Regions from separate parts of the Schinkia azotoformans genome, predicted to be linked through region 4. Evidence: riboswitches for the same ligand, from Rfam matches in the RefSeq annotation. Region 4 holds a riboswitch; each other region holds the start of a gene.

Region 1 (2,206 bases), on a different contig from region 4:
CTATGGTGATTTTAAAAAGGTCGCTCCTTATAATACCGGTTATCATGCTAATAATTTTAATAGTAGGAACCAGTGTATTCGCTACGGAAAACAAAGTTTACGATTTTGCTAGTTTGTTCACCGATATTCAAAAAGAACAGCTGCAAGAAAAGGCAACCTTGCTTAGTGAGCAATTAGAGATGGATATTATCATTGTTACAATCAATGATGATGAAGGAAAATCATCAAGACAATTTGCAGATGATTTCTACAAGGAACATGGTTTTGGATTTGCGGGAACGTCTGACGGTATTTTGTATCTTCTTAATATGGATAGCCGTGAAGTTTATATTTTTACAAGAGACCGAATCGTGGATTATTTTCCAGATGCGACAATTGAAGCAACGCTTGATGAGTTTTATCCATATTTGGGTGAAGGAAAATATAGTGAAAGTGCGGATGTTTTTTTAGATGAAGTGGAAAAAGTAATGCATGAGGGACTACCTATTAGTGCGGGAAACGGGCCATCAACAAGCCAAATTCCTAGCACAACGGTTGAAACTGTTCATACAACAAGTGATTCGGAGTTGATAAAAGAACTCACCCTTTATTTACTTATATCCATTGGGCTAGGTGCTGTTACAGTTGGTATTATGGCTATGAATAATCGTGGCCGCTCAACAGTCAATGCAAGAACATATTTAGAAAATAACTCCTTTGTTGTTACGAATACGGAAGATCAATACGTTCGTACAATGGTGACCCAACAAAAAATACAAAGGAATACAGGCAGCGGTGGAAGTTCGGGATCCTCTTTTGGTTCTGGTGGCGGTCGATCCGGTGGTGGCGGAAGGAAGTTTTAACGGCAGATAGTGAGAATCGATCTGAGTGAATGGTTTCTGAAACTAGGGCCGTTCGATGACGGATAATTTGCTTTTATCCGCACCAAATGGAGTTCAAGCCTCGTTTGATGCAAGATAATTTGAAATTATCTGCATGAAAGCGAAAAATGATTTCCAAGAATCGAGTTAGGTGTGAAAAATGGGAAACAATGTGAATAAATGATAAGTGATTCCTATAAATTGCTATTTCTCGTAAACTATGCCTATACTAATATATAGAAATCAAATAATTAATAATTCGACTAGGGGAGCATGAAAATGCTGAGAGAGATATGATCGACCCTTTGAACCTGATCTAGGTAACACTAGCGTAGGGAAGTGGAACTGGAACTGGCATTTTATGTGGACTATTATGTCTGTTTACCTAACCCATCTCTATTAAACTAGTGATGGGTTTTTGTATTTTATCGCTCCCAATGTTAAAGAGGTGAGAACATTCCATCAAATATTTTAGTAATGTTATATCGGAAACTGTCTTAAATAGAAAGGGGATAATATTTTGACGAACTTATTTACGGATCGATTATGGAACCGAATAGAGCCGATTTGGAAGTCATATTTGGAGCATCCTTTTGTGAAAGGGCTTGGAGAGGGCTGGTTAGAGAAGGATAAATTCAAGCATTATATGAAGCAGGACTATGTTTACTTAATTGAATATTGTCGACTTTTTGCTTTGGGAAGTGCTAAAGCACAGGACTTAAAAACGATGACTATATTCGCGAAACTTCTTCATGGCACGTTGGATATGGAAATGGAACTTCATCGTCAATATGCCGCTCGATTCGGAATTTCTCATGATGAGCTGGAAGCAACGGAGGCAGGCGCTACAACAACAGCTTATACAAGCTACATGCTAAACATAGCACAACTTGGAGGAATTGAAAATGTAGTCGCATCTGTCCTTGCATGCGCTTGGAGTTATAGCTTTATCGGTAAAGAACTAGCATCATGGCCGGGAGCAATCGATCATGAATTCTATGGTGAATGGGTAAAAATGTATTCATCCGATGAATTTACTGAATTAGCTGAGGATTGTATGAATCTGATAAACGAAATGGCGGAGGGAAAACCAGAACGAGAATTAGCTAAACTGGAGGAGATTGTAGTTAAAACAAGCTACTTCGAATATATGTTTTGGGATATGGCGGAGAAACAAGAGGAATGGCCCGTTAAACTATATACACAAAGCAGGCTTATAAAACCGATGTGAAATGGGAATAATAGGGAACATAGTAAGAATACTACAGATTGTCTAGGGTTAATCATTGAAAGAAGCGCCTAGGTACGTTATGCTTAGTATAGAAATAAGAATTTTTAAGAAAAAA
Region 2 (2,206 bases), on a different contig from region 4:
GAATGCTTGCATTACCGCGTATCCCGGGCCTAATAACACGGCTGACAATACATTTATAAAATGCTGCATTGGAAAAACCTTGGCAAAGCCAAGTGGAATGAAGAATAAGTGACTTGTCAAAGTTCCTACAGCAACAAGCATCGCTGTCATTGTCATTTTCATTGTTTTTGCCATAGACACTCCTCCTTTGTTTTTGTTACCTTATAATCTTTCAAATTGGCTGTTTTGTTCAATTTGCGTCGGGCTTATAAGTGCTAGTTGATTAATAAATTCTATTTGAAAGCTACCTGGCCCAACCTCGGCTGTTTTGGCGGCGGCAATTTCTGCCGCAATTCCATATGTAGTAAGTGCAGCTACTGCTGCTTGGAGCGAGACACCTCCCACAGACGCAAATGCACCTATAACTGCAGATAACAAACAGCCAGTTCCAGTCACCTTTGTTAATAATGGATGACCATTACGAACTAAGAATGTAGTTGCCCCATCTGTAATGGTATCTTCTTTTCCAGTAACAATTACAGTTGCCTGAAGTTTTTGTGCTGCAAACCTAGCTAAATCAATAATATTCCCACCGCTTTTACCTGTTTCAACACCTCTGATCTCCCATGCTTGCCCTATTAGATTAGCAATCTCTGCTGCATTCCCTCTTATGAAGTTAACTTTAACCTCACGGAGTAGTTGTTGTGCCGACTCCGTTCTGAATTGAGTAGCACCAACTCCAACAGGATCCACCACAACCGGGATTCCCTTTTCATTGGCCGCTTTACCGGAATTGATCATTGCTTTTAGATGCTCTCTGTTTAACGTTCCCATATTTAATACAAGAGCATTGGCCGCTTTAGTCATTTCCGCAACTTCTTCCGGAGCAGATGCCATGACTGGTTTGGCACCGAGCGCTAATAAACCATTTGCTGTAAAATTAGCTACCACTATATTTGTGATGTTATGTATAAGAGGCTTATTTTCTCTGATTTTGTTTATTAATTTGCTTGATATCTCTTTGTTCATTTTTATTCTCCGTTATTTATTATCTGTTATCGCTTAAAGTTATAGTTTTTTCGAATTAAAGATCAAATAGGAACTTTGATTCCCAGTTTGACTTTCAAGTTCAGCTTTCGGGAATCAAACTAGCCTATGATAACCGATCAATATAAAAAGCCAGATCCTCAAAACAGAACCTGGCTTCAATAACAATAAGAAAAGTATGTAAACCATCTACTTTCCTACGCCGGTATAATCCGGATCAGGTCCAAAGGGTTGAAAACGAAAATTTTTCTCTCAGCCCAGCATCCGGGCACCCCTAGTAGTTTTCCAATATTTCATATTAATCATATAACTTCAATAGCAAATTGTAAAGTAACTTCAATCATTAATTAAAGAAAATAGCCCTGAATTCCACACACAAGAATCCGGGCTGTTTTTGTAAAATAAAAATCACACCATAATCTTACAAATATCATTCGTAAATTCAACTGGGTCGTTAATTGGCAGACCTTCGATTAAAAGTGCTTGATTATACAATAGATTTGTGTATAATGCTACTTTCTCTTTATCACTGGCGAAGGCATCTTGTAACGACTTAAAGACGTCGTGGTTTACGTTGATTTCTAATACCTTGTCAGCCTTTACATTCTCGTTACCTGGCATCATGCTTAATATTTTTTCCATTTCGATCGTTACTTCACCATCTGTGGATAGGCAAACCGGATGTGATTTTAGACGCTTTGAGATTCGAACATCCTTAACTTTACCAGCTAAAATTTCCTTCATATAGCTAAAAAGCTCTTTGTTTTCTATCTGTTCTGCAGCTTTATCTTCCTGATTTTCCTCAGCTTCAATCCCTAAATCTCCGCTTGAAACAGATTTAAATTCTTTTTCTTTATACGTCATCAGCATCTTAATCGCAAACTCATCGATTTCATCGGTGAAATAGAGAATTTCATAGCCTTTTTCCGCCACCAGTTCTGTTTGTGGCATTTTATCAATTCTTTCAACAGAATCACCGGAAGCGTAGTAAATATATTTTTGGTCCTCAGGCATTCTTGATACATATTCATCTAATGTAACAAGCTTCTTCTCTTTTGAAGAGTAGAATAGCAATAAATCTTGTAATACATCTTTATGTGTTCCAAAATCGCTATAAACTCCATATTTTAATTGTCTGCCAAAGGAATCGAAGAAGTTCTCATATTTCTCACGATCATTT
Region 3 (2,206 bases), on a different contig from region 4:
AATACCGAGTAGTTTGTCACCAATCATTTTTCTCACTTTTAGCGGGTCTTCATCTTCTTGACCAATGTGAATGCCATCTGCATCAATTTCAAGTGCCAATTCAAGATCATCATTGACGATAAAAGGAATTCCATTTTGTTTACAAATAGCCTGTAATTTTTTTGCCAACTTTATTTTTTCAGAGCCCTTTTTGGCATGGGTCCCCTTTTCTCTGAATTGAAAAAAAGTAATACCTCCTTCAATCGCTTCCTGTAGTACAATTTCAGGATCCTTCAAACAATTATTGCTCCCCATCACAAAATAAAGCTGAAGCTTTTTTCTTAGCTCTTCTTCGGAATATCTCATTTACATAATGCTCCCCTTTTATTATAGGCCCAATGATTCGTTGGACCGTGGCCTGTGCCGATTCGCAAATCATCTTCAATGGCAGCTTGAATAAAGTGTTTAGCAACTGATATCGAATCCACGATGTTTTTCCCTTTCGCTAATTCAGCCGTAATCGCTGCAGAAAACGTACATCCCGTTCCATGAGTATTCTTTGTAGCAATTCTCTTGCTTTCAAATTGGAAAAAGCGGTTTCCATCATATAAGAGATCAATCATTTGATCGGTTTCTTCGTGTCCGCCTTTAATCATTACATTTTTTGCACCTAGATTATAAATAAGTTTGGCAGCTTCTTTTCGTTCACTAAGATTTGTAATTTTAATGCCAGATATCACCTCTGCTTCAGGGATATTAGGAGTTATAACTGTTGCTATTGGCAATAAATAATCTTTTAGGGCTTCGATTGCTTCCGCTTGTAATAATGGTGATCCTCCTTTTGCAATCATCACCGGGTCTATTACAAGATTAGACCATTGATATTGCGTGATTTTTTCCGCGACAACCTTAATAATTTCACTGTTAAAAAGCATGCCTGTCTTTACTGCATCTGGTGTTAAGTCTGTACCGATTGAATCAATTTGCTTTGCAATACCTTCAACACTTAGCGGATATACCCCTTGTACACCAGTTGTATTTTGTGCTGTAATTGCCGTAATAGCCGTCATTCCATATACACCAAGTTCTTGAAACGTTTTTACATCTGCCTGGATTCCCGCTCCCCCACCGGAATCTGAGCCAGCAATAGTAAGTGCCTTGAAAACTTTCATTAGATACTCACTCCATTTCTTTTTATACAACACAAAAAGCCAACCAAAATAGGTTGGCCTTCTGTTTTAAAACAGAATTAGTCGCATTCCCTACGTTGGTACTAACCAAATCAGGTTCAAGGGTTAGACAATCGTCCTCTCAGCCATACGGCACCCCTAGCTAATCTTTCAGTATTTATATGAATCTTAATTTAGTATATCAATACTTTTTATCTTTGTTAAGTTACTAATTACACAAAAGTTTCATAATTAAGAAAACATTAACCAAGGCTTATAAATTATAATTAATTTAAACTTTTCATACAGGAGATTAATGAATGAAAACATTTACACTTACTTTTAATGATTTTACTTGCTATAGGTACCTCCGCAATGGGATCAGCGATTTTATTAAAGACATGGTCGCGGATGATTCTACTCTTGTTGAGGTCGTCCTAAATGAAGCGGTTAATAATGCTATTAAGCATGGAAGAAATAAAAAAGTGCTGGTACGGGTTAAAATTCAAAAAAATGGATTCCTAGTTATTAGGGTAAAAGATAGAGGCAAAGGCTTTGCAGTAGATGAAACTATTCAAAAGGTAAATGAAACTAATATGATGAAAGATATAAATTATACAACTTTAAAAGAATCAGGCAGAGGCTTATTTATTATGCAGCAGGTAATGGATAAAGTCATTTATAATAAGAAGGGAAATGATGTGTTGCTGGTGAAAAATATACAACGCAGAAAACAAATTCAATAGGTGATAAAAATGCGGATTCAGGATTTGAGTTTGAAAGTAAAGCTTGGTTCAATTTTTACAATTGCCTTACTTTTAAACTTTTTTGGATTTTATGTAATGATTAATTTTCTGGATGAACATAAACATGATAGTCATCTAATTAATCTAGCGGGTTCCCAAAGAATGTTAACGATACAAATGGTTAACGAGGCTTACCATGTGGCAGAAAGCAATCCCATCTATTACACTCAACTTCGTGTAACAGCCAAAAAGTTTGAGAAAAATCAAGAGGATCTTATTTTCGGTAATAATAGCTCCGGTATCCATGGAATA
Region 4 (2,206 bases):
TCCTGATTGATGGGGAATGGCAAGCTTTTAAACAACCACCAACTGTTATGAACGGGGCAACACTCGTTCCGATGAGAGTAATTTTTGAAAAGCTTGGTGCTGAAGTTAAGTGGCATCCGGAAAATCAAACCATAACTGCTAGTAAAGGAAGCACGTCTATGTCGCTTGTTTTAAATAACAATAAAGCAACGATTAACGGAAAATCTATAACACTTCCAGTAGCACCTAGGTTAATTCACGGCAACACAATGGTACCGCTTCGTTTTGTAAGTGAATCACTTGGAGCTGAAGTTGAGTGGGATGGACAGAATAAAACAGTGTTCATTTTTTCAAAATAAAAAAATTCTGAAAAATCCCTTTCCCTTTTTTGAAAATTCATGTATACTAAATTCAAATTTAATAGCAATAACTAGGGGAGTCCAATGAGCTTGGGCTGAGAAAGAAACCGCGTTGAAGTTTCTTGACCCTTTGGACCTGATCTGGATCATACCAGCGTAGGGAAGTTAACTTCTTCTTTTTATATGCCTTTAATACATATAAAGCCGGGTCCATCCTTTCATTGATTGGATCCGGCTTTTTCTGTGTTTTCTCCTTTGGTGTTAACCATCTACCTGTTTTGCTCTAGATCTCGTCCGCCATTTATTAACTTTATTCAGTAGAATCCCTCACTAACACAGATGCTGAGATGAATGCAAACTAGTACTAAATTCAGTGGGGGTTCAAATTCTATCTGAATAAAGTTAAAGCCTCCGGCGGATGCCACGGATTTTCAGAGGTAGTTTTTCGAGCAAGCTCGAAAAAATCCGGGCACAAATACGCCAAGGCGCATTTGATAAAAAGGGAGAGATTTAAACCATGTCAACATCCTCATTAAATGAAAAAAGTATTTCCATTATGTCAAGCTTTCCAGGAAGTAAAAAGGTTTATGTGACTGGATCAAGGCCGGATCTTAAAGTGCCTATGCGTGAAATCGAATTAAGCTCGACAACCGGCACATTTGGTAAACAAGAAAATTCACCGGTAAGAGTGTATGATACAAGTGGTCCTTATACTGACCCTGATTATACTGTTGATTTATCTAAAGGCCTTCCAGTGCTAAGGAGTCCATGGATTCAAGAACGGGGCGATGTGGAGGAATACGAAGGACGAAAAATAAAGCCTGAAGATAACGGTTTTCAAGTTAAAAATGATCCGAGGGCTAATCAGGCCGTATTCCCAGGATTAAAACGTAAACCGCTGCGTGCGAAAAAAGGAAAAAGTGTTACACAGCTTCATTATGCCAGAAAAGGAATAATCACACTAGAAATGGAATTTATCGCAATCAGAGAAAATATGAAACCAGAATTTATTCGTGATGAGGTGGCAAAAGGTCGGGCCATTATACCGTCTAATATAAACCATCCGGAAATAGAGCCGATGATCATCGGGCGAAATTTTCATGTGAAAATTAATGCGAATATGGGAAACTCAGCTGTAACGTCCTCCATTGAAGAAGAGGTTGAAAAAATGACATGGGCAACACGATGGGGAGCAGACACTATTATGGACCTTTCAACAGGTAAAAATATTCATACGACAAGAGAATGGATTATTCGCAATTCTGCTGTACCTGTTGGTACTGTACCGATTTATCAGGCTTTAGAAAAAGTGAATGGAATTGCAGAAGATCTTACTTGGGAAATTTATCGCGATACATTAATTGAGCAAGCAGAACAGGGTGTCGATTATTTTACTATTCATGCAGGCGTGCTTTTACGTTACATCCCGCTAACTGCGAACCGTGTAACAGGTATTGTTTCCCGCGGTGGTTCCATTATGGCCCAGTGGTGCTTATACCATCACCAAGAAAACTTCTTATATACCCATTTTGAAGAAATCTGTGAAATTATGAAAACGTATGATGTTGCCTTTTCATTAGGTGATGGTCTACGTCCTGGATCAATTGCCGATGCAAATGATGAGGCCCAATTTGCTGAGTTAGAGACATTAGGGGAACTCACAAAAATAGCATGGAAGCATGATGTTCAAGTGATGGTTGAAGGTCCAGGTCATGTGCCAATGCATTTGATTAAAGAAAATATGGATAAGCAATTAGAAGTGTGCCAAGAGGCCCCATTCTATACACTTGGTCCACTAACAACAGATATTGCACCTGGTTATGACCATATTACATCAGCCATTGGTGCTGCGATGATCGGATGGTATG

What was found. Region 4 has a riboswitch for thiamine pyrophosphate ahead of thiC (phosphomethylpyrimidine synthase ThiC). Riboswitches for the same ligand answer to the same signal wherever they lie in the genome.
Region 1: linked by a shared signal. The riboswitch ahead of tenA (thiaminase II) and the one ahead of thiC (phosphomethylpyrimidine synthase ThiC) in region 4 are both predicted to bind thiamine pyrophosphate.
Region 2: linked by a shared signal. The riboswitch ahead of thiM (hydroxyethylthiazole kinase) and the one ahead of thiC (phosphomethylpyrimidine synthase ThiC) in region 4 are both predicted to bind thiamine pyrophosphate.
Region 3: linked by a shared signal. The riboswitch ahead of thiD (bifunctional hydroxymethylpyrimidine kinase/phosphomethylpyrimidine kinase) and the one ahead of thiC (phosphomethylpyrimidine synthase ThiC) in region 4 are both predicted to bind thiamine pyrophosphate.

Annotation. Positions count from the first base shown of each region.
Region 1 is NZ_JARSMD010000025.1:69,954-72,159, forward strand. Features, by position in the region: gene P9E47_RS15400 (hypothetical protein) at 1-9, shown strand, start outside; gene P9E47_RS15405 (TPM domain-containing protein) at 3-842, shown strand; TPP riboswitch at 1,116-1,215, shown strand; gene tenA (thiaminase II) at 1,381-2,091, shown strand.
Region 2 is NZ_JARSMD010000021.1:56,217-58,422, forward strand. Features, by position in the region: gene thiW (energy coupling factor transporter S component ThiW) at 1-174, opposite strand, end outside; gene thiM (hydroxyethylthiazole kinase) at 202-1,008, opposite strand; TPP riboswitch at 1,204-1,312, opposite strand; gene htpG (molecular chaperone HtpG) at 1,435-2,206, opposite strand, start outside.
Region 3 is NZ_JARSMD010000019.1:127,528-129,733, reverse strand. Features, by position in the region: gene thiE (thiamine phosphate synthase) at 1-345, opposite strand, end outside; gene thiD (bifunctional hydroxymethylpyrimidine kinase/phosphomethylpyrimidine kinase) at 342-1,151, opposite strand; TPP riboswitch at 1,221-1,319, opposite strand; gene P9E47_RS11465 (ATP-binding protein) at 1,469-1,894, shown strand; gene P9E47_RS11460 (SpoIIE family protein phosphatase) at 1,904-2,206, shown strand, end outside.
Region 4 is NZ_JARSMD010000058.1:104-2,309, reverse strand. Features, by position in the region: gene P9E47_RS22680 (copper amine oxidase N-terminal domain-containing protein) at 1-338, shown strand, start outside; TPP riboswitch at 402-518, shown strand; partial or broken gene thiC (phosphomethylpyrimidine synthase ThiC) at 856-2,206, shown strand, end outside.